Regions from separate parts of the Kitasatospora sp. NPDC050463 genome, predicted to be linked through region 3. Evidence: riboswitches for the same ligand, from Rfam matches in the RefSeq annotation. Region 3 holds a riboswitch; each other region holds the start of a gene.
What was found. A riboswitch is a leader RNA that binds a small molecule or an ion and turns the genes downstream of it on or off. The one in region 3 is predicted to bind cobalamin.
Positions count from the first base shown of each region.

Region 1: linked by a shared signal. The riboswitch ahead of AB0J08_RS39520 (HoxN/HupN/NixA family nickel/cobalt transporter) and the one ahead of AB0J08_RS13515 (cobalamin biosynthesis protein) in region 3 are both predicted to bind cobalamin.
Region 2: linked by a shared signal. The riboswitch ahead of AB0J08_RS25190 (ribonucleoside-diphosphate reductase subunit alpha) and the one ahead of AB0J08_RS13515 (cobalamin biosynthesis protein) in region 3 are both predicted to bind cobalamin.

Region 1 is NZ_JBFAJO010000134.1:4,341-11,745, reverse strand. Features, by position in the region: gene AB0J08_RS39520 (HoxN/HupN/NixA family nickel/cobalt transporter) at 60-1,232, opposite strand; cobalamin riboswitch at 1,265-1,458, opposite strand; partial or broken gene AB0J08_RS39515 (metalloregulator ArsR/SmtB family transcription factor) at 1,541-1,876, shown strand; gene AB0J08_RS39510 (hypothetical protein) at 2,049-3,731, shown strand; gene AB0J08_RS39505 (hypothetical protein) at 3,773-5,803, opposite strand; gene AB0J08_RS39500 (SRPBCC family protein) at 5,924-6,403, opposite strand; gene AB0J08_RS39495 (sigma-70 family RNA polymerase sigma factor) at 6,400-6,930, opposite strand; gene AB0J08_RS39490 (DUF3995 domain-containing protein) at 7,069-7,405, shown strand, end outside.
Region 2 is NZ_JBFAJO010000042.1:60,289-67,693, forward strand. Features, by position in the region: gene AB0J08_RS25180 (glycosyl hydrolase) at 1-898, opposite strand, end outside; gene AB0J08_RS25185 (hypothetical protein) at 1,061-2,041, opposite strand; cobalamin riboswitch at 2,776-2,916, shown strand; gene AB0J08_RS25190 (ribonucleoside-diphosphate reductase subunit alpha) at 3,103-5,508, shown strand; gene AB0J08_RS25195 (ribonucleotide-diphosphate reductase subunit beta) at 5,508-6,524, shown strand; gene AB0J08_RS25200 (DUF3995 domain-containing protein) at 6,796-7,332, opposite strand.
Region 3 is NZ_JBFAJO010000017.1:48,486-55,890, reverse strand. Features, by position in the region: gene AB0J08_RS13520 (helix-turn-helix transcriptional regulator) at 1-615, opposite strand, end outside; cobalamin riboswitch at 856-1,019, shown strand; gene AB0J08_RS13515 (cobalamin biosynthesis protein) at 1,115-2,086, shown strand; gene AB0J08_RS13510 (cobyric acid synthase) at 2,083-3,624, shown strand; gene AB0J08_RS13505 (putative cobaltochelatase) at 3,617-5,776, shown strand; gene cobO (cob(I)yrinic acid a,c-diamide adenosyltransferase) at 5,782-6,387, shown strand; gene AB0J08_RS13495 (cobyrinate a,c-diamide synthase) at 6,429-7,405, shown strand, end outside.

The sequences.
Region 1 (7,405 bases), on a different contig from region 3:
CCCCCCCCGCCGGGGGGGGCGGGGCCCCCGCTGGGGGGGGGCGGCCGGGTGCGGCCCGGCTACTTCACGATCTCGGCAGCGTCCCCGGCGCCCGCGGCCCCCTGGGCGGGCACCCCGCCGGCGGGGTGCCCGGGCTGCGGGCTCCAGCGCCGCTCGACGCCGGCCAGCCGCCAGTAGGCGATCGCCGCCGCCCAGACCACCACGAACAGGCCGACGATCACATAACCGACGTTGTCCAACGAGAGATCCGCGATCCAGCCGCTCACCGGATCGGTGAGGTCCAGCTTCTCGTGCAGCACGCCGACCAGTTCGATGGTCCCGATGATGAACGCCACCGCGATCGACAGCCCAGTGATGGTCAGGTTGTAGTACACCTTGCGCACCGGGTTGGAGAACGCCCACTGGTAGGCGAAGTTCATGAACGTCCCGTCCAGCGTGTCGAACAGGCTCATCCCCGCCGCGAACAGCAGCGGCAGGCAGGCGATCGCGTACCAGGGCAGCCCGGAGGCCGCGCCGGAACCGGCCATCACCATCAGCGTGACCTCGGTCGCGGTGTCGAAGCCGAGGCCGAGCACCATGCCGACCGGGAACATCTGGCCGGGCCGGGTGATCGAGCGGGTCGCCCGGTTCAGCACCCGGGCGAGCAGGCCGCGCGAGTTGAGGTGCTCCTCCAGCTCCGCCTCGTCGAAGCGACCCGCCCGCATCGACCGGAACACCCTGAGGATGCCGAACAGGGCGGCCAGGTTGAGCGCGCCGATCAGGTAGAGGAAGACGCCGGAGGCCGAGGTGCCGACCACGCCCAGCCACTGGTGGGTGGGCGAGTCGTCGTCCATCAGCGTGTCGGCCAGCTGCGCGCCGCCCGCCACCAGGACGGCCATCAGGACCACCATCGAGGAGTGCCCGAGGGCGAACCAGAAGCCCACCGAGACGGGCCGCTTGCCGTCCGCCATCAGCTTGCGGGTGGTGTTGTCGATCACGGCGATGTGGTCGGCGTCGAAGGCGTGCCGCATGCCGAGGGTGTACGCGGTGATCCCCAGGCCCACCCCGAAGACCTGGGTGCCGACCGCGTAGCCCTCGGGCGCGACCAGGAAGAAGAGCGTCCCGAAGGCCACCACGTGCATGGCCAGGATCACCCCCATCAGCCCGGCCGTACGGATGGTGTCCTCACGCTTCCAGCGGAAGGTGGGCAAGGCGGAGGGTGCCGCGGGGGCGGCGGTTTCGGGCAGGGTCATCTTCGGATCACGCTCCAGCACCTCGTGGAAAGTCGTTCGTGAGATGCCGTGGCCGGTCTCCTGGCTGACGGGGCTTCCGTGCCCGCCTTCCCGGGCGCGCGGGGCACCCAGTGGCGTCGTGGGCACGGACGACTCCCCCGATCACAGTGGCGAGGGCCGCTCCGGACTCCGGACTCCTGAGAGTCCGTCACCGGTCTTCCCGAACACCACGGCGGGCAACACCGTAGGTGCCGCCGCCGCACCCTTGCAAGGCTGCGCACCTGCGCAGGTGTCCGGAATCACAGGCCCGGGGCTGCAAGAATGTCCGTATGCATCTCGTACCGGCCGACCGCGCGGGCCACCGCACCATCGACGGACACCGGGTCTGCGAGGCCATCGCCGCGATCGGCGACCCCGGGCACGTCCGGTCCTGGGCCGAGCGGTTCTCGCTGCTCGCCGACCCCGGTCGGCTCGCCCTGCTGCTCGCCCTGCACCGGGCCGGCCCGCTCGCCGTCACCGACCTGGCGGTCGCCACCGGCATGCGCGACCCGGCCGTGTCCCAGGCGCTGCGGCTGCTGCGCACGGCGGGCGTGGTCACCGGCGACAAGGATGGACGCGTGGTGCGCTACCGGCTGCTGGACGACGCGATGCGCCCCCTGCTGGATGCGTGCGCCGCCGCCGAGCACCACGAGCCGACCGACGCACCCGAGCACCACGAGCCCGAGCACCACGAGCCGGACCACCACGAGCCCGGACACCACGCACCCGCCGCCGCGGCCGGCTGACCCACCGTCCGGCCAACCGCCCGGGCCGGGCCCGGGTGAGTACGATCTTCGTGTGCTGATCCGCCGCAGTCCCCGGGCCTGGCCCGACGACGACCGCTGGAACACCCGGCCGGTCGAGGCCCGCGTCCTGGCGGTCGTCCGCACCCTCACGTCCGCCACCCGCGTCCTCGACGTGCTCAGCCTGCTCCGCGACCGCGACGGCATCCGCTTCTACCTCACCGTCAACCCCGGCTCCGCCTTCACCGCGGGGCTCGACGAATTCCTGCGCGCCCTGCCCGGGTTCACCGTCCTGGACTGGCCGGAGGCCACCCGGCACCGCTTCGACCTGGCCGTCGCCTGCGCCGTGCACTCCTCGATGGGCCGACTCGACGCCCCGCTGGTCGTCCTGCCGCACGGCGCCGGCTACAACCGCCTGGTGAGCCAGTCCACCGGGGACAACGTCACCGCCGCCGGCCTCTCCCGGCGCGAACTGACCTACCGCGGACAGGTGTTCGTCGACGTCCTCGGCCTCTCCCACGAGGAGCAGCTGGACCGGCTGCGGATCTCCTGCCCCGAGGCGCTGCCGCACGCACGGGTGGTCGGCGACCCGTGCTTCGACCGGATCCTGGGCAGCCTCGACGCCCGGGACGCCTACCGTGCCGCCCTCGGCGCCGTGGACGGCCGCCGACTCGTGGTGGTCAACTCCACCTGGAGCGAGCACTCGTTGTTCGGCCGCCACCCCCGGCTGCCGCTGCGACTGGTCGACCGGCTCCCCGCCGACGAGTACACGGTGGCCGTCGTCCTGCACCCGAACATCTGGGCCCGGCACGACCCGCAGGCCCTGCTCGCCGCCGCCGAACGCTCCGGACTCCGGCTCGTCCCGCCGCACCAGGGCTGGCAGGCCGCACTGGTCGCCGCCGACTGCCTGATCGGCGACCACGGCTCGGTGTCCTTCTACGGCGCCGCGCTGGAACGCCACACCCTGCTGGTCGCCACCGGCGCCGAGGAACTCGACCCGCACTCCCCCGGCTACGCCTTCGGCCAGGCCGCGCCGCCGCTCGACCCCGACGGCGACCTGCTGGCCCAGCTCGAACAGGCCGTGGCGAAGCACGACCCGGCCGCGCTGCGCCCGATCACCGACCGCTCGCTCGGCCGGCGCGGGCAGTCGGCCCGGCTGCTGCGCCCGCTGCTCTACTCCTACCTGCCACGGCTCGACGAACCGGCGGAGGAACCCCGGCTGCCGCCCTACCCCGACCCGCGACCGCTGCCGGGGAGCAACCGCGGCCCGTCCGCGTACGACGTGGAGGGGACGGTCTCGGGCACCGAGGTCGGGCTGCGGCGCTACCCCGTCGGCGCGGACCACGGGCCCACCCGCGGGATCTACGCGGTCCACGCCGAGGAACGCCGTCTCGAACTGCGCGACGTCGCCGAGGTGCTGGCCCGTACCGAGATCCGGGCCGAACTGCCCGCCGAGCGCTGGCTGGCCGATGCCTTCCGGTCCCCGGGGCTCGGCCTGGCGGTGGCCGCGCTCGGCAAGAGCCGTCACCTGCTGCGACTGCCCGCAGGCCTGCTGCTGGAGGCACACGCCGAGCGGCCGTGGGGCGCGCCGAAGCCGCTGCTCGACCCGCTGCTGCTCGGCTCGGCCGTGGCCCTCTGGCTCCAGCAGGGCGGCGACGCGCGGGCCCTGCCACAGAGCGGGCTCACCATCCGCACGGGCGAGCGCCGCATCCGGGTCACCTTCACCGCCCGGCCGTAGCCGCCCGCCCGGCTCTCGGCCGCCACCCGTCCGGCGCTCCGCTACCCGCCGAGGACGCCCGCCCGTGCCCGCAGGTCGCGCAGCCGGGCCCGGGCGCTCCCGGCCAGCTCCGCGTCGCCCAGTTCGTCCGCCAGTTCGGCGAGCAGTTCACGGGCCTGGGCCTCCTTGACCAGCTCGTCCCGCGCGGCGGCCCGGTCCGCCGCCGAGGAGACCAGCCGCACGGCCTCCTCCGGCCGCCCCAGCGCCCGGAGCGCCCGGCCCCGGACCAGCGGCAGCTTCACCAGCATCGAGCGGTCCCGCGTCTCCTCGGCCAGCGCGGTCGCCTCCTCCAGGACGGCCAGGGCCGCCGCCTCGCGGCCCGCCGCGATCAGCGCCTGACCCAGCTGGTAGCTCTGCACCACCACGCCGTGCGGGTCCCCCGCATTGGCCTCCCGGGCCCGGGTGAACAACTCCACGGCCCGCTCGGGCCGGCCGTCGGCCAGGCAGAGCAGCCCCTCGGTCTCGACCAGCACACCGGCCAGCCGCGGGTCGTCCACCAGCGCCAGCAGCTCGGTCGCGGCGGCCAACTGCTCGGCCGCCGCCGGGTACTGCCCCAGCTCGTAGTGGGCCCGGGCGAGCTGGTTGCGCATCCGGATCCCGGCGTCCGGCCGGTTGTCCCACTGCGCCGCCTCGACGCCCAGGAGGTGGGAGGCGATCCAGTCGCCGTAGTGCTTGCGGCCGTGGTAGAGCGGCCAGAGCGACTCGCAGAGCCGCCAGACCTCGCCGTGCCAGCCCTGCTCGGCGGCCGCCGTCAGGACCGCCAGCAGATCGGCCCGCTCGACCTGCAACCAGGCCATCGCCCCGACCGGGTCGGCGAAACCGGGCAGTGACTCCTCCGGGGGCTCCTGCAGCCTCAGCCGGTCACCGAGGACCGCCCGGTCGGCCACCGCGGCCCGGCCCCGGTAGTAGGCCACGATCCGCCGCAGCAGCTCATGGCGCCCCGGGTCGGTCCGCGCATGCCGCCGGGCGTGCAGCCGGACCAGGTCATGGGTCCGATAGCGCTCCTCCGGGTCCGGGGTCTCGCCCGCCACCGGGCGCAGCAGGTGGGCCCGCACCAGATCGCCCAGCGCCTCGTCGGCCCGCTCGACACCGGCCGCCTCGGCCAGCTCGGGAGTGAGGTGCCAGCCCGGGTGCACCCCCAGCAGGTGGTAGAGCCGGCGGGTGTGCGCGGGGAAGTGCGCGTACACGGCCTCGAACGGTTCGACCACGGAGCCCTCCCGGTGCTCGATCGCCGCCAGTCTGCCGCCCTCGTCCGTCAGTTCGGCCACCACCCGCTCCACCGGCAGACCGCCGCGGGTGAGCAACTCGGACCCGACCGCCTGGAGGGCCAGCGGCAGCCCGCCGCAGAGCCGCACCAGGTCGTGGAGCTGGTCGTCGGTGCCCCGCCCGGGGCCGAGCCAGCTGCGGACGAGGTCCGAACCGGCCTCCGGGAGCAGCGGTTCGACGTCGAGCAGGGTCGCGCCCGCCAGGGCCAGGCCCGGCAGCCGGGCCCGGCCGGTGACCACGACCAGCCCGGCCGTCGGGAGCAACGCCCGGACCTCCGAGGCGTGTTCGACGTTGTCGAGGAAGACCAGCAGCCCGCCCGCCGAGGTGACCGTCCGGAACAGCGCCGCCCGCTCGGGCAGGCGCTCGGGCACGAAGTCCCGGTGGACCCCGAGCGCCCGCAGGAAGCCGCCCAGGACCTCGCCCAGGTCCACGCCGCCCTGGTGGCGCACGGTGGTGAGATCCGCGTACAGCTGACCGCCGGGGAAGTCGCCGGCGTTCTGCTCGGCCCACCGCGCGACCACCTCGGTCTTGCCGACACCGCCGAGCCCGGTCAGCGCGACGACGGACGGGCGCAGCGGATCCGTCCGCTCCAGCGCGGCGGTCAGCGCGGCGAGTTCCACGCCGCGGTTGACGAACGCACCGCTGGAGGGCCGGATCTGGCGGGGCGCGCCCGCGGGCGGCGCCGGCGCCTGCACGAAGGTGTGCGCCTGCACCACGTTTCCGTGCACCGTGCCCGACACGATGTTGGCCGTCTCGTAGCCGTCCATCCGCCCGCTCCCTCCGCGCCGGACCAAGAGCCCTCGGCCCGAGAGCCCTCGGCGCATGGGGGCCGCGCCCACCCCCCGTGAATCGAAGGCTCTCAGCCTACGGTGGATCCTGAGCCCGCATCATCCCTCCCGCACCAGGCGGGCGAATCGGCGCAGTGAGCGCCCGGCCAGCGGCTCGGTGGCGGGCCGCAGCGCGCGGCCGAGCAGGCCGCCGGCCGGGGTGCGGAAGGCGCCGAGGAAGGCGAAGCGGGTGCCGTCCGGTTCCGCCCGGGCCGCCATGCCGCCGAGCAGGAACCGGCTGCGCATCAGGCACCAGCCGGGCTCCAGCTCCAGGTCGAAGCGGGCCCGCAGCCTGGTCCGGCCGATCACCAGGGCCTGCGGGCGGCCGCCCTCCCGGGGGGCGGCGAGGCGGACCTCGCGGATGTCCGGCAGCCAGCGCGGCAACCCGCCCTCCAGGTCGGCCGCGGCGGCCCAGACCTGGTCGAAGGGTGCGTCCAGCAGCGCCTCCCGGACGGCCGCGCCGGGGGTGACGGCGGCGATGACGTGCAGGCGGCGCACCGGGTCGAAGGCGGCCACCGGCCAGGGGGTCTGCGCGCTCACTGCTGCCACGCCCTTCGGAAGCTGAGTCGGGCCCGGGACAGCCGGGACTTCACGGTGCCGGCCGCCACGCCCAGCAGTTCGGCGGTGGCCCGCTCGTCCAGGCCTTCGAGGTCGCGCAGCACCAGCACGGCCCGGTGTTCGGGCGTCAGCCGGGCCAGGACGTCCTCGATGTCGGTGGCGAGCTCGGGGTCGCCCGGGCGCGGCAGCTCGGACAGGTCGGCGGGGACGCAGTGCGCCACCCTCCGGACGTGCCGGACGGCCTCGCGGACGGCGATCGAGCGCACCCAGCCGAACAGCGCGGCCGGCTCCCGGAGCTGGCGCAGCTTGCGGAAGACCGCGATCAGCGCCTCCTGGGTGGCGTCGGCGCCGTCGTCCAGCGCGATCGGGCCGCAGAGTCTGCGCACATACGGCGTGACCAGCTCCAGCAGTTCGCCGACGGCGAGCTGGTCGCCCCGCTGGGCGGCGCGGACCAGCGCGGCGACGTCCGGCTCGGCCGGGGCGGCATCGGGTTCTTCGGGACCATCCACATCCGGGTGAGAGGCGCCGACGCGGCCGGACGTTCCCTCGCTCCCGCGACTTTCGGGTGTGACGCTCGCCACGGGAACGTCCGGCCGCGCCGCCCGCTCCTGCGGGGTGACCCAGCGTCGAGAACCCCGGGAGACTCCGTGAACCGCCACCGCACCGCCGCCCTCGCCGTCGCCGCCGTGCTCGCCACCGACGGCCTGCTGCACGTCTACTGGGCCACCGGCAGCACCTGGCCCGCGCCGGACGGGACCTCGCTCTCGTACGCGGTGCTCAACGCCGAGGTGCCGTTCACCCCGCGCGTGGTGCTGCCGCTGGCCACCCTGCTGTTCTCGGGCGCGACCGTGGTGCTCGCCCGCGGCGGGCTGCTCGACGGCGTGGCCCGCCGGCTCCCCGGCGTCGTGCTGCGCTGGGGCCCGCGTGCGGTGGCCGGCGGGCTGCTCGCGCGCGGGCTGGTCGGGCTGGTCTGGGCGAGCGGGA
Region 2 (7,405 bases), on a different contig from region 3:
ACGGGCGCAGCAGCACCGGCACGTCGTGGGCCGCGAGGTACTCCAGGTGGTCCGCCAGGAAGGAGAGGTCCTTCAGCAGCGCGCGGTACTCGGGGGTGTTGCCGGCGCCGTCGACGACCCGGGCGAACCAGCCCGGGTCCTTCGCCCCGGGTGAGGCCGAGCAGAGCACCCGGTCGAAGGACTTGACGTCCGACCCCGGGTACGGCTGGTGGAAGGACATCCCGACCAGCCCGGCCGGGCCGCCGCCGTTGTCGGGCAGCTCGGTGGTGGTGCCGTCGCAGTTCTTCCCGGTGCCCGACGCCCCGTAGGTGCCGTCGTCCGGGCGCGGGTGGCCGGACCAGACGGCGGTCATCAGGTCGACGGCGTCATCGGTGTACTGCCAGCCGACCGCGCAGGCGGGCCACCGGCCCGCCGAGTAGGAGCGCGGGTTCCCGACGCCCCACCCGCTCTGGCCGTAGCCGGGACCGAGGTCGGTCTCGACGAAGCCGGGCAGCTTGCCGGTGATGTCGGCGGCCTTCTTGTAGTAGTAGCCGACCGGCTTGGTCCCCCGGTAGTCCCCGTACTCGGGGTTGTAGAGCTCGTTGTGCGCCTCGACGTGCTGGCCGATCACCGTCCCGCCGGAGCGGCCGGCGCGGGCCTCGCGCTCCAGGTCGGCGAGGAGCTGCTGGACGGCCCGCGCGTTGGGCGAGGCCTCGGGGTCGCGGGCCAGCAGCTCGCGGCCGACCTCCGGCGGCAGGGTGCGCCCGGCACCGTTCATCGTGAGCACGCTGCGGGTGGGCGCGTCGTCCCGGCGGTCGCCGTCAGCCCGGCCGACCAGCACCACCGCGCCGGCGGCGAGTACCACACCGGCCGCGGCCAGCACGGCCGGCCTGGCACGCAGCGCACGGGGCAGGGCCACGGACACTCCTCCGGATGCTCACCGGCACCGGCCTGCGCCGTCACAACCGGAACACATGTACGACTGACAGCCGGTGAGCCTGCCACATTCCCCGGCGCCCGCGCGAGCGGACACGCCCCGGCCGTGGGCCGGGGCGTGTCTCCTGCCGGTCCGGGCGGGGCGTCAGCCCACCGGGGTGGCGGCCGGTGCGCCGCCCGCCGCCTTGGTGCGCTGGAGCAGCTGGTTCTTCACGTGCTCGTCGAAGCCCACGGCGGCCGCCGTGGCGGCGGCGTCCGCGGTGTTGCCGCCCTTGGCGGAGCCCTCGACGGTGAAGAAGCCGTACCGGCCCAGGGTGCCCTTGGTGTTGGTGCAGCCCGGGGTGGTGCAGAACGCCGGGGAGCCGGGGGCGGCGGCGCCCTTGAGGTGACCGACGTAGTTCTTCACCGCGGTCTCGGCCTGCTGCTTGTGGTCGAAGACCGCGACGCCGACCGTCACCGCGCTGTCGCCGGAGACGTAGGTGGCCCGGAGCACCTGGCGGCAGCCCTGGTCACCGAGGACCTTGCCGAGGCCGCCGACCGTGGAGTTGCCGTCCCAGCAGGGCGAGTCGAGCGAGACCACGGTGCGGTTCCAGGTGGTGCCGTTGACCGTCACGGTGAGCGCCGAGAAGAGCGCCGCCGCGTCCTGCGGCGCCGGGTCGGTGGTGGCCTCCCAGAGCGGCTTCGACGGGTCCTCGGGCGTGGCGCTCGCGGTGGCCGTCGGGGACGCCTTGCCGGAGGGCGTGGGCGCCGGCAGCTGGGTGGCCGCCGTACCGCTGGACGTGGGCTCGGCGACCGGCTTCTTGTCGTCGCCCTTCTTGTTCATGAACAGCAGGCCGCCGGCGACCAGGCCGCCGACCACCAGCAGGGCGACGGCCGCGCCGATGATCCGGGTCCGGCCCTTGCGCCTGGCCTCCGCCTCGTTGCGGTCCGCGAGAGCGGCCCAGTCCGGCTCGGCGTGCTGCACCGGGGGCTGGGGCTGCGGGGGCTGCGGCTGCCACTGGTGCTGCGGCGGCTGCGGCTGCGGCTGCGGCTGCGGCTGGACAGGCTGCGGGTGCACCGGGGGCTGCGGCTGGACCGGCGGGTGCTGGTGCTGGACCGGCTGCGGCGCCGGCGGCTGCACGTGCACCGGTGGCTGAGGCTGCGGCACCGGCGGCTGAGGCACGGGCGGCTGAGGCACCGTGGGCACCGGCGGGACGGCCGGCTGCGGCGCGGGCACCGGCGGCCCGTACGAGGCCGGCGGCGGCCCGAACCCGCCCGGGGCCGGCGGCACCGGCTGCGGCGCGCCGGGGTACGGCGCGGGAGCCGGCGGCACCGGCGCGGGCGGGGGCACGACAGGTCCACCGCCGGGCGGCGGGCCCTGCGGTGCCTGTCCGGGTGTGCCCGGCTGCTGCTGGTTCTGTGCGCCCCCCGGCCCGGCGGGAGGGGGCGGCTGCTGCCCCGGCGAGGCGGGCCGGTCGGCCCACTCCCCGGGCGTGCCCGTTCCGTCGCTCATGCGCCCACCTCACTGCGCTCGGCGGTCGCTTCGCGAATCGCGCTGATGTTGATGATTCGCTCGCTCCGCTCGCTCATGAGCCGAGATCGTAGGGCATGCCCCTGACGGAGGGTCCGCCCGGTGGCCGTTCCGTTTCCGAATCCGAACACCCGGCGGGCTCCCGGACGCCTGCGACGACCGTCACAGGGCGTCGCGAAGGCCCCGGAACGGGCCCGAAACGGCCCCGGAACAGCCTTCGCGGACAGCCCGCCGCCAGAGCCGCGAAAGCCCCGACACGGCCCCGGAACAGCCCGGGAACAGCCCCTTGCCGGTACCACCGGCCATCACGTCGACACGCGATGCCGCACAACATGTGGTGTCGCATCGAGCAGACACCACTAGATGTATGCTCGACCCTGCTGTCGACGCAGGGGAACCCGGTGCGAGTCCGGGACTGCCCCGCAGCGGTGTGCGGGCGGCTCCGACAGAGCCCGCGAGTCCGAGTACCTGCCAACGGCGTGCTGCCTGGCCTCCCCGCAGAGGCCTTTCGCACCAGTACTACTTCCGGGCCTCGCGGGCGGGCCGGGGATGCCACCGTCGCGCGACGCCGTCCGGCCGTCGCGCCGTGCTCCCCTGCCCCGAACGGCCCGGCCCCGAGCCACCGACGCCGATCGCCGCCAGGAGAGAGCGCCTTGACCACCGCTGCCTCAGTCACCCTGCCCGCCCAGGGTTCCAGCTCCGCCCCCGTCGACCCGACGGTGTCCGACCCCGGTGGCACGCTGCTCCGGCTGCTGACCGACCGCAGCACCGACCTCCCCCAGGTGGACCCCGGCCATGTCGCCGCCGCCGCGCTGCGCGGCCGCCACGCCGGTTCGGACTTCGCCGAGCTGCGCGGGCTGGCCGTGGACGCCGCAGCGTCGATGATCGCCGAGGACCCGCAGTACTCGAAGCTGGCCGCGCGCCTGCTGGCGCTGGAGATCGTCGACGAGGCGAACAGCCAGGGCTCGGTCACCTTCTCGGACTCGATCGCGGTCGGCCACGCCGAGGGCCTGATCGGCGACGCCACCGCCGACTTCGTCGGCAAGCACGCCGTCGCCCTGAACGCGCTGATCGACCCCGAGGGCGACGACCGCTTCGAGTACTTCGGCCTGCGCACCGTGCAGTCCCGCTACCTGCTGCGCCACCCGATCACCCGCAAGGTCGTCGAGACCCCGCAGCAGTTCCTGCTCCGCGTCGCCTGCGGCCTGGCGGTCGGCGACAACGAGCAGTCGGTGCGCGAGGTCTCCGAGCTGTACGGCCTGATGAGCCGGCTGGAGTACCTGACCTCCTCGCCGACCCTCTTCAACTCCGGCACGAAGCACCCGCAGATGTCGAGCTGCTACCTGCTGGACTCGCCGCTGGACAACCTGGACTCGATCTACTCCCGGTACGCCCAGATCGCCCGCCTCTCCAAGCACGCCGGCGGCATCGGCCTGTCCTACTCGCGGATCCGCTCGCGCGGGAGCCTGATCCGGGGCACCAACGGCAAGTCCAACGGCATCGTGCCGTTCCTGCGCACCCTCGACTCGTCGGTCGCCGCGGTCAACCAGGGCGGCCGGCGCAAGGGCGCGGCCTGCGTCTACCTGGAGACCTGGCACGCGGACATCGAGGAGTTCCTGGAGCTGCGCGACAACACCGGTGAGGAGGCGCGCCGCACCCACAACCTGAACCTGGCGCACTGGATCCCGGACGAGTTCATGCGCCGGGTCAACGCCAACGCCGACTGGTCGCTGTTCTCCCCCGCCGACGTGCCCGAGCTGGTCGACCTCTGGGGCGCCGACTTCGACGAGGCGTACCTGAAGGCCGAGCAGGCCGGCAAGGCCGTCCGCACCATCCCCGCGCAGACCCTGTACGCCCGGATGATGCGCACCCTGGCGCAGACCGGCAACGGCTGGATGACCTTCAAGGACGCCTCCAACCGCGCCGCCAACCAGACCGCGCTGCCCGGCCGCACGGTGCACAGCTCCAACCTCTGCACCGAGATCCTGGAGGTCACGGACGACTCCGAGACCGCCGTCTGCAACCTCGGCTCGGTCAACCTCGGCGCCCACGTCGCCGCCGGTGCCACCGCCGCCGACCTGCTGAACGCGATGGACTGGGACCGCCTGGACGCCACCGTCCGCACCGCCGTCACCTTCCTCGACCGTGTGGTGGACATCAACTTCTACCCGACCCCCGAGGCCGGCGCCTCCAACTCCCGCTGGCGGCCGGTCGGCCTCGGCGTGATGGGCCTTCAGGACGTCTTCTTCCAGCTCCGCCTGGACTTCGACTCCGCCGAGGCGAAGACCCTCTCCACCCTCATCGCCGAGCGCATCATGCTCACCGCGTACGAGCGCTCCGCCGACCTGGCCGAGCAGCTGGGCCGCCACGAGGCCTACGGCGAGACCCGCGCCGCCCGCGGCGAGCTGCACATCGACCACTTCGGCTCGGCCACCCCGCAGTGGGCCGGCCGCTGGGAGGCGCTGCGCGTCCGGATCGCCGAGACCGGTCTGCGCAACTCGCTGCTGCTCGCGATCGCGCCCACCGCCACGATCGCCTCGATCGCCGGTGTCTACGAGTGCATCGAGCCGCAGGTCTCCAACCTGTTCAAGCGCGAGACCCTCTCCGGCGAGTTCCTCCAGGTCAACCCGTACCTGGTGCGCGAGCTGAAGGAGCTCGGCGTCTGGGACCAGGTGACCCGGGACGCGCTGCGCGACGCCAACGGCTCCGTCCAGGACCTCAACTGGCTGCCCGCCGAGGTCCGTTCGCTCTACCGCACGGCGTGGGAGCTGCCCCAGCGCGCGCTGATCGACCTGGCCGCCGCCCGGATGCCGTACATCGACCAGAGCCAGTCGCTGAACCTCTTCATGGCCGCGCCCACCATCGGCAAGCTCAGCTCGATGTACGCGTACGCGTGGAAGGTCGGTCTGAAGACCACCTACTACCTGCGCTCGCGCCCGGCGACCCGGATCGCGCAGGCCGCGTCGGGCACCGCCCGCGCCGCCGCCCCGGTGCCGGTGGCGTCCCCGACCCTCAGCCCGGAGGAGGAGGCCGCGCTGGCCTGCTCCCTGGAGAACCCCGAGTCCTGCGAGGCCTGCCAGTAATGTCCGACGACCGCGAGAAGATGCTGCTCGACCCCGGGTTCGAGCTGACCCTTCGCCCGATGCGCTACCCGTCGTTCTACGACCGCTACCGCGACGCGATCAAGAACACCTGGACCGTCGAGGAGGTGGACCTGCACTCCGACGTCGCCGACCTCGCCAAGCTGAGCGAGGGCGAGCGGCACATGATCGGCCGGCTGGTCGCCTTCTTCGCCACCGGTGACTCGATCGTCTCCAACAACGTGGTGCTGAGCCTCTACAAGCACATCAACTCCCCGGAGGCGCGGCTGTACCTGTCGCGCCAGCTGTTCGAGGAGGCCGTGCACGTCCAGTTCTACCTGACGCTGCTCGACACCTACCTTCCGGACCCGGAGGACCGCAACGCGGCCTTCGCCGCGGTGGAGAACATCCCCTCCATCCACCAGAAGGCCCAGTTCTGCTTCAAGTACATGAACGCGGTCGACCACATCGACTCGCTGCGGACCAAGGACGACCGCCGCGCGTTCCTCCTGAACCTGATCTGCTTCGCGGCCTGCGTCGAGGGCCTGTTCTTCTACGGCGCGTTCGCGTACGTGTACTGGTTCCGCTCGCGCGGCCTGCTGCACGGCCTGGCGACGGGGACGAACTGGGTGTTCCGCGACGAGTCCATGCACATGGACTTCGCGATGTCGGTCGTGGACACCGTCCGTGAGGAGGAGCCCGACCTCTTCGACGAGACGATGGCCAAGCAGGTCACCGAGATGCTGGAGGAGGCCGTCGAGGCCGAGCTCCAGTTCGCCCAGGACCTCTGCGGCGAGGGCCTGCCCGGCATGAACACCGCGTCGATGCGCGAGTACCTCCAGGCCGTCGCCGACCAGCGGCTCGCCCGCCTCGGCATGCCGATCCGGTACGGCTCGACCAACCCGTTCGGGTTCATGGAGCTCCAGAACGTCCAGGAGCTGACCAACTTCTTCGAGCGCCGGGTGTCGGCGTACCAGGTCGCGGTCGAGGGCTCGGTCGCCTTCGACGACGACTTCTAGGAAGACGGACACGACGGAGGTGCCCCGCACGGCCACGGCCCGTGCGGGGCACCTCCGCGTTGCTTCAGAACTCGCCGCACCCGACCCCTGTCAGGAAGGCCGCCCACGCCTCGGCGGCGAACAGCAGCGCCGGCCCTGAACTCCTCCGCCCCGCCCGGCGTTCGCGCCGGGGGGATCACCGCGTAGGTGCCCGCCGCTGAGGCGGTTCCGGTGCATCACTGCCTCCCCCGGAGGTCGGCCGGTCCGACTTCTCATGCGTGGTGGCGGCTGCTCAGGCTCCCGCGCAGGTCGCGCAGTTCGCGCAGGTCGTACGGCGAAGGCGGTGGCGGGCGGCCAGGCCCAGAGCGAGGCCCCAGGCGAGGAAGAGGCCGTACCAGAAGAGACCCCAAGCGGCCTGCGGGTGGGCGTCCTTCGCGGCGAAGGCGGGCGCCGGGACCACGCGGTCGGCGGCGAGCAGGTACTGCATGGCGAAGTAGGTGAAGCCCCAGAGCGTCATGCCGACGGAGGCGACCGCCGCCGGAACGGCGATCAGGCGGGCTGGGATCCGCCGGCCCCACGGGCGTACCAGGGCGAGCGAGAGCACCGCGCCGAATACGGCGACCAGCCCCATCCCCCAGTATCCGATCGCCGCCGCCCACGTGCCGTGCGGCGCCGAAGCGAAGTCGCCCGGGAAGGTCGCCGCGACGCCGGCGCCCCACCAGAAGTGCGGTGCCGCATAGGCGAGCGCGGCCCCGGCGGCCGCGTAACCGGCCCACCCGGAAGGGCGGTCGGTCCGGTCGAGCAGCGGGAGGGCGGTCACGGCGGCCATGGGGTTCTCCGGGGATCGTCGGGTTCGGCGAGGTGATCCGAGTCTTCCGGGGTGAGCACCTGCGGAGAATCCG
Region 3 (7,405 bases):
GGAGCCCCAGCTGCCGGCGCCCCAGTGCGAGGAGACCTGGTGCTCGTTCTGGAGCACCGTCAGCACGGCGGCGAGGTCGCCCTCGTGCACCGGCACGATCCGGCCGATCGCCCGGACGTGCGCCTGCCAGCGGCCGTCCACGGTCTGCCGCAGCCGCCGGTCCAGCTCCTGCGACCGGCCCGTCACCGCGACCAGCTCGCGCAGGGTCAGGCCGAGCGCCCGGGCCAGCGCGTACGTCTGCTCCTGGTCCCCGTCCCACCGGCCGGTCGCCTCGGCCTGCTGGTACTGCCGCAGGGCGATGCCGATCCGGCGGGCCGCGCTCTCCTGGTCGAGCTCCCGGGCGACCCGGAAGTCCCGCAGCCGGGCCGGGCGGACGCCCATCAGCTGGACCGGCGGGCACCAGAGCGCCCGGGCCAGCGCGATGAACTCCTCCTCGGCGGGGCGCAGCTCACCGCTCTCCCAGCCGAGCACGTGGGCGGGCACCAGCCGGACGCCGTGCGCGGCCATGCCCTCGGCCACCTGCTCGGGGGTCAGGCCGAGGCCGGCGCGGTGCGCGCGGGCGGCCGCGGGCGAGAAGGGCACCGGGGGCACGGCGGGTGGCTCTCTGCGTCGCATGGGACCAGACGGTAGGGCGTGGTTCGGCCGCCCCCCAGCCGCCGAACACACGAAGCGGGCCTGGAGGCTCCTCCGGGCGCCTGGACGATCCCACAGGCTGTCATGCCCCTGCAGGGGGTGCCGATCGGAGGTAGCGACGGGGCCGGGAAACCCTGCGGCGCTGTGACCAACCCCTCCGCGACCTCGGTTGACGCACGGTTCGACCGCGTGATGGGATCCTTCAGCCAAACGGAGGCATGCAGAGGAAGCCGGTGCGAGTCCGGCGCGGTCCCGCCACTGTCACCGGGGAGCACACTCGGAGTCCCTCCTTGCCCGCCACGGCACCGGAGGGGGCCCATCGCGGCGGGCCGTCACAAGCCGCTGGACGGCCCGGAAGTGCGCTCGCCCCGGAAGCCAGGAGACTCTCGCCCCCGGTACGTCGATCCAGGGCGCGGACCCTGAGTGAGGACACGCACGCGATGCAGGCTGCCCCGACCTTCCGAGCCCTCCGCTGTCCGCCGTGCGCCCGCTGACCCGCGCCGCCGCCTACGCGCTGGGCGCCGCCGCCGGGTACCTCGCCGACGCCCGCTTCGCCGACCCGCGCCGCGGCCACCCGGTGGCCGTCTTCGGCAGCGCGGCCGCCCGCCTGGAGCGCCGGATCCACCGCGACGACCGTGCCGTGGGCACCGCGTTCACCGCGCTCTGCGTGGGCGCCGTCGCGGCCGGCGCGGTGGCCGCCGACCGCACCCTGGGCCGCCGGCCGCTCGGACGGGCCGCGTTGACCGCCGCCGCGACCTGGACGGTGCTCGGCGGCACCTCGCTCACCCGCGAGGCCCGCACGATCGGACGCTCGCTCGCCGCTCACGACCTCGCGGCGGCGCGCGAGCGGCTGCCGCACCTGTGCGGACGCGACCCGAGCGCGCTCGACGAGCAGCAGATCGCCCGCGCGGTGGTCGAGTCGGTCGCCGAGAACACCGCCGACGCCGTGGTCAACGCGCTCGTCTGGGGGGCCCTCGCGGGGGCGCCCGGGCTGCTGGCGTTCCGCGCGGTCAACACCCTGGACGCGATGGTCGGTCACCGCTCGCCGCGCCACGTCCGGTTCGGCTGGGCCTCGGCCCGGCTGGACGACGTGGCGGGCTGGCCGGGCGCTCGGCTGACCGCGCTGCTGACGGTCGCCGCCGCGCCCGAGCCCCGGACGGCCTGGCGGGTCTGGCGCCGGGACGGCTCCGCCCACCCCAGCCCCAACGCGGGTCAGGCCGAGTCGGCCTTCGCCGGCGCCGTCGGCGTGCGCCTCGGCGGCACCCTGCGGTACGGCTCCCGGGTGGAGCACCGGCCGGTGCTGGGCGGCGAGCTGCGGCCGGTGACGGTGGACGACATCGAGCGCGCCTGCCGGCTCTCCCGCCGGGTGGGACTGCTGGCACTGGGTACGACCGTCGCCGGGCACGCCGTCGTGCAGGCACTCAAGGCGGGGAAGAGAAGGGGGAGCGCATGAGCAACGCACTGCTGGTCGCCGGGACGACCTCGGACGCCGGCAAGAGCGTGGTCACCGCGGGCATCTGCCGCTGGCTGGCCCGACAGGGCGTCGCCGTGGCGCCGTTCAAGGCGCAGAACATGTCGCTGAACTCCTTCGTCACCGCCGACGGCGCCGAGATCGGCCGCGCCCAGGCGATGCAGGCCCAGGCGGCCCGGGTGGAGCCCGAGGCGGCGATGAACCCGGTGCTGCTCAAGCCCGGCGCGGACGGTCGCAGCCAGGTGGTGCTGCTCGGCCGCGCGGTCGCCGAGGTCGGCGCACTGGACTACCGCGAACGCAAGCCCGTCCTGCTGGAGCGGGCCCTGGAGTGCCTGGCCGACCTGCGCCGCCGCTACGACGTGGTGGTCTGCGAGGGCGCCGGATCGCCCGCCGAGATCAACCTGCGCGACCGGGACATCGCCAACATGGGCCTGGCCACCGCCGCCGCCCTGCCGGTCGTGGTGGTCGGCGACATCGACCGGGGCGGCGTCTTCGCGGCGATGTACGGGACGCTGGCGCTGCTGTCGCAGGAGGACCAGCGGCATGTGGCGGGCTGGTTCGTCAACAAGTTCCGCGGCGACGCGCGGCTGCTGGCGCCCGGGCTGGAGATGCTGCGCGAGCTGACCGGCCGTCCGGTGCTGGGCACCCTGCCGATGCTGTCCGGGCTCTGGCTGGACGCCGAGGACTCCCTGGACCTCACCACCGTGGTGGACCGCACCGAGGGCCGTGGGCCGCTCGGCGCCGACGTGCTGCGGGTCGCCGTGGTGCGCTTCCCCCGGCTCTCCAACTTCACCGACGTGGACGCGCTGGCCCAGGAGCCCGGGGTGCTGGTCCGCTGGGCCACCCGGCCCGAGGAGCTGGCCGACGCCGACCTGGTGATCCTGCCCGGCACCCGGGCCACCGTGGCCGACCTGGCCTGGCTGCGCGAGCGCGGCCTGGAGCCGGCCCTGCGGGCCCGGGCCGCGGCCGGGCTGCCGGTCCTCGGCGTCTGCGGGGGCTACCAGATGCTGGCGCGCACCATCCACGACGAGGTCGAGTCCCGGGCCGGCGCCGTCGACGGCCTGGCCCTGCTGCCCACCCACGTCCGGTTCGGCGCCGAGAAGGTGCTCGCCCGGCCGCTCGGCCGGGCGTTCGGGCAGCCGGTCGCGGGGTACGAGATCCACCACGGCGTGGTGACCGTCGAGGGCGGCGCCGCGTTCGTCTCCGACGAGGACGGCCGGAGCCTGGACGGCTGCCGGGTCGGCGCGGTCTGGGGGACGACCTGGCACGGCGTGCTGGAGAACGACGCCTTCCGGCGCGAGCTGCTGCGCGAGGTGGCCGCGGCGGCGGGCCGGGCCTTCGTGCCCGCGCCGGACACGTCGTTCGCCGAGGCGCGCGAGGCCCGGCTGGACCGGCTGGGCGACCTGATCGAGGAGCACGCGGACACCGACGCGCTGTGGAAGCTGATCGAGGGCGGGGTGCCGGCCGCGGGTTCGCTGCCGTTCCTGCCGCCCGGGGCCCCCTTGGAGAATCATGAGTGACGTCCGCTACCCCTTCACGGCCATCGTCGGGATGGCCGACCTGCGGCTCGGGCTGCTGCTCAACGCGGTCTCCCCGGCCGTCGGCGGCGTGCTGGTGCGCGGCGAGAAGGGCACCGCCAAGTCGACCATGGTGCGTGCGCTGGCCGGCCTGCTGCCGTCCATCGCCGCCGTCGACGGCTGCCGCTTCGCCTGCGACCCGGTCGCACCGGACCCGAACTGCCCGGACGGCGCGCACGACGGCGCCGAGGAGCACCACCGGCCGGCCCGGCTGGTCGAGCTGCCGGTCGGCGTCTCCGAGGACCGGATCGTCGGCTCGCTGGACCTGGAGCGCGCGCTGGCCGAGGGCGTCAAGGCGTACGAGCCCGGTCTGCTGGCCCGGGCGCACCGGGGCGTGCTCTACATCGACGAGGTCAACCTCCTCCAGGACCACGTGGTGGACCTGTTGCTGGACGCGGCAGCGATGGGCCGCTCCTACGTGGAGCGCGAGGGCGTCTCGGTCCGGCACGCGGCGCGGTTCCTGCTGGTCGGCACGATGAACCCGGAGGAGGGCGAGCTGCGCCCCCAGCTGCTCGACCGGTTCGGCCTGACCGTGGAGATCGCCGCCACCCGGGAGCCGGCGGAGCGCGCCGAGGTGGTCCGCCGCCGGCTGGCGTACGACGCCGACCCGACCGGTTTCGCCGCGCGGTTCGCCGCGGACGAACGCTCGCTCGCCGAGCGGATCACCGCGGCGCGGGAGCTGCTGCCCGCGGTCGTGCTGACCGACGTGGCGCTGCGCCAGATCACCGCCGTCTGCGCCGCGTTCGAGGTGGACGGGCTGCGCGCGGACATCGTGATGGCCCGCACCGCCGTCGCCCTGGCCGCCTGGGCCGGCCGCACCGAGGTGCTGGAGGAGGACGTCCGCAAGGCCGCCCAGCTGGCCCTGCCGCACCGCCGCCGGCGCAACCCCTTCGACGCGCCCGGCCTGGACGAGGAGCAGCTGGACCGGACGCTGGCGGAGCACGCCCAGCCCGAGGACACCGAGCCCGAGGACGGCCGGCCCGAGGAGCCGCCGGCCGAGCGGCCGGAGTCCGAGCAGGGCTCCGAGGGCGACGACCCCCGGGGCGACGGCCCCGACGGCGGCGGACCGCAGGACGACGGCCCGGGCCCGGACGGCGGCGGCCCCGACAACGGCGGCGGCGCACCCGCGCCCGCGCCCGCGGACACGCCCGACGGTTCCGCGGCCGCCGAGCCCGAGCCGGCGGCACCGGCCGGCGGGGAGCCGGTTCCGCAGCAGGGCCGGGGCGGCGCGCCGGAGTCCGCGCCGGTCGCGGCCGGCGATCCGTACCGCACCCGGCTGTTCAAGGTGGAGGGCACCGGCAAGGGCGCCCAGGGCCGCCGCTCCCCCGCCGAGACCGACGGCGGCCACACCATCCGCGCCCGCCGCCCGCAGGGGCGGCTCGCCCGGCTGCACCTGAGCGCCACCCTGCAGGCCGCCGCGCCGCACCAGGTGGCGCGCGGGCGGGCCTCGCGCGCGCTGCTGCTGCACAAGGACGACTTCCGCGAGCAGGTCCGCCAGGGCCGCGAGTCCAACCTGGTGCTGTTCGTGGTGGACGCCTCCGGCTCGATGGCGGCCCGGCAGCGGATGACCGCCGTCAAGGGCGCCGTGCTCTCGCTGCTGATGGACGCCTACCAGCGCCGCGACAAGATCGGCATGATCACCTTCCGCGGCGCGAGCGCCGAGCTGGCGCTGCCGCCGACCTCCTCCGTCGAGGTGGGCGCGGCCCGGCTGGAGCGGCTGCCCACCGGCGGCCGGACCCCGCTGGCGGCCGGGCTGCTGCGGGCCCACGAGGTGCTGCGGGTCGAGCGGATGCGCGACCCGCACCGCCGCCCGCTGCTGGTCGTGGTGACCGACGGCCGGGCGACCGGCTCCCGCGACGCCGTCGCCGCGTCCCACCGGGCCGCCGAGCTGTTCACCGCCCAGGGCGTGGCGAGCGTGGTGCTCGACTGCGAGTCCGGTCCGGTGCGGCTCGGCCTGGCCCGCACGCTGGCCGCCCGGCTGGGCGCCACCGCCGTGACCCTGGACGAGCTGCGGGCCGAAGGCGTGGCCTCGCTCGTCCGCGACAACCGTGCCAACCGTGCCAACCGAGCCACCCCGATGCGAAAGGCGGCCTGATCCACATGCCCAAGGGAGTCCCCGAGAGCGTCCCGGCCGACGGTCTGACCACCCGTCAGCGCCGCACCCAGCCGATCACCGCCGTCCACACCGGCCCCGGCAAGGGCAAGTCCACCGCAGCCTTCGGCATGGCGCTGCGGGCCTGGAACCAGGGCTGGCCGATCGGCGTGTTCCAGTTCGTCAAGTCCGCCAAGTGGAAGGTCGGCGAGGAGAACGCGCTGCGCGTGCTCGGCGCCTCCGGCGAGGGCGGCACGGTCGACTGGCACAAGATGGGCTCCGGCTGGTCCTGGATCCAGCGCTCCACCGAGATGGAGATGGACAGCGAGGAGGCCGCCAAGGAGGGCTGGGAGCAGGTCAAGCGCGACCTGGCCGCCGAGACCTACCGCTTCTACGTGCTGGACGAGTTCACCTACCCGATGCACTGGGGCTGGGTCGACGTGGACGAGGTGGTGTCCGTGCTGAAGGACCGCCCGGGCAGCCAGCACGTCGTCATCACCGGCCGGTACGCCACCGAGGCACTGACCGGCTTCGCCGACCTGGTCACCGAGATGACCAAGGTGAAGCACCCCATGGACGCCGGCCGCAAGGGCCAACGCGGCATCGAGTGGTGAGTCCGCGAAACGTCCGATGAGTCCGCGAAAGCAGTAGGGCCTTGAACAGCATCCCCCGTATCGTCATCGCCGCGCCGTCCTCCGGCTCGGGCAAGACCACCGTCGCCACCGGCCTGATCGCCGCGCTCGCCGCGCGCGGCCTGGCGGTCTCGCCGCACAAGGTCGGCCCGGACTACATCGACCCGGGCTACCACGCCCTGGCCGCCGGCCGGCCGGGCCGCAACCTGGACGCCTTCATGTGTGGGCCGGAGCGGATCGCCCCGCTCTTCCTGCACGGCGCCGCCGGGGCGGACGTCGCCGTGGTCGAGGGCGTGATGGGGCTGTTCGACGGCGCCTCCGGGCGCGGCGAGCTGGCGTCCACCGCGCACGTGGCCAAACTGCTGCGGGCACCCGTGGTGCTCGTGGTGGACGCCTCCTCGCAGTCCCGCTCGGTGGCCGCGCTGGTGCACGGCTTCGCCTCCTGGGACCCGGAGGTCCGACTCGCCGGGGTGATCCTCAACCGGGTCGCCTCAGACCGGCACGAGCAGTTGCTGCGCGAGGCGCTGGAGGAGGGCTCGGGCGTGCCGGTACTGGGCGCGGTGCGCCGCTCGGCGGCGGTCGCCACGCCGTCCCGCCACCTCGGCCTGATCCCGGCCGTGGAGCGCTCGGCCGAGGCCCTGCGGGCCGTCGCGGACATGGGCGAACTGGTCGCCGCCTCGGTGGACCTGGACGCCGTCCTGGCGCTGGCCCGGACCGCTCCCCCGCTGGACGCCACCGCGTGGGATCCGGCCGCCGAGGTCGAGCGGGTGGCCGGTGCGCCCCGGATCGCGGTGGCCGGCGGCGCCGCGTTCTCCTTCTCGTACGCCGAGAACGCCGAGCTGCTCACCGCGGCCGGCGCCGAGGTGGTGCCGTTCGACCCGCTGCACGCCGACGCGCTGCCGGCGGACACGGCCGGCCTGGTGATCGGCGGTGGCTTCCCCGAGCTGTACGTCCGGGAACTGAGCGCGAACGCGACGCTGCGCACGGCGATCGCCGCGTT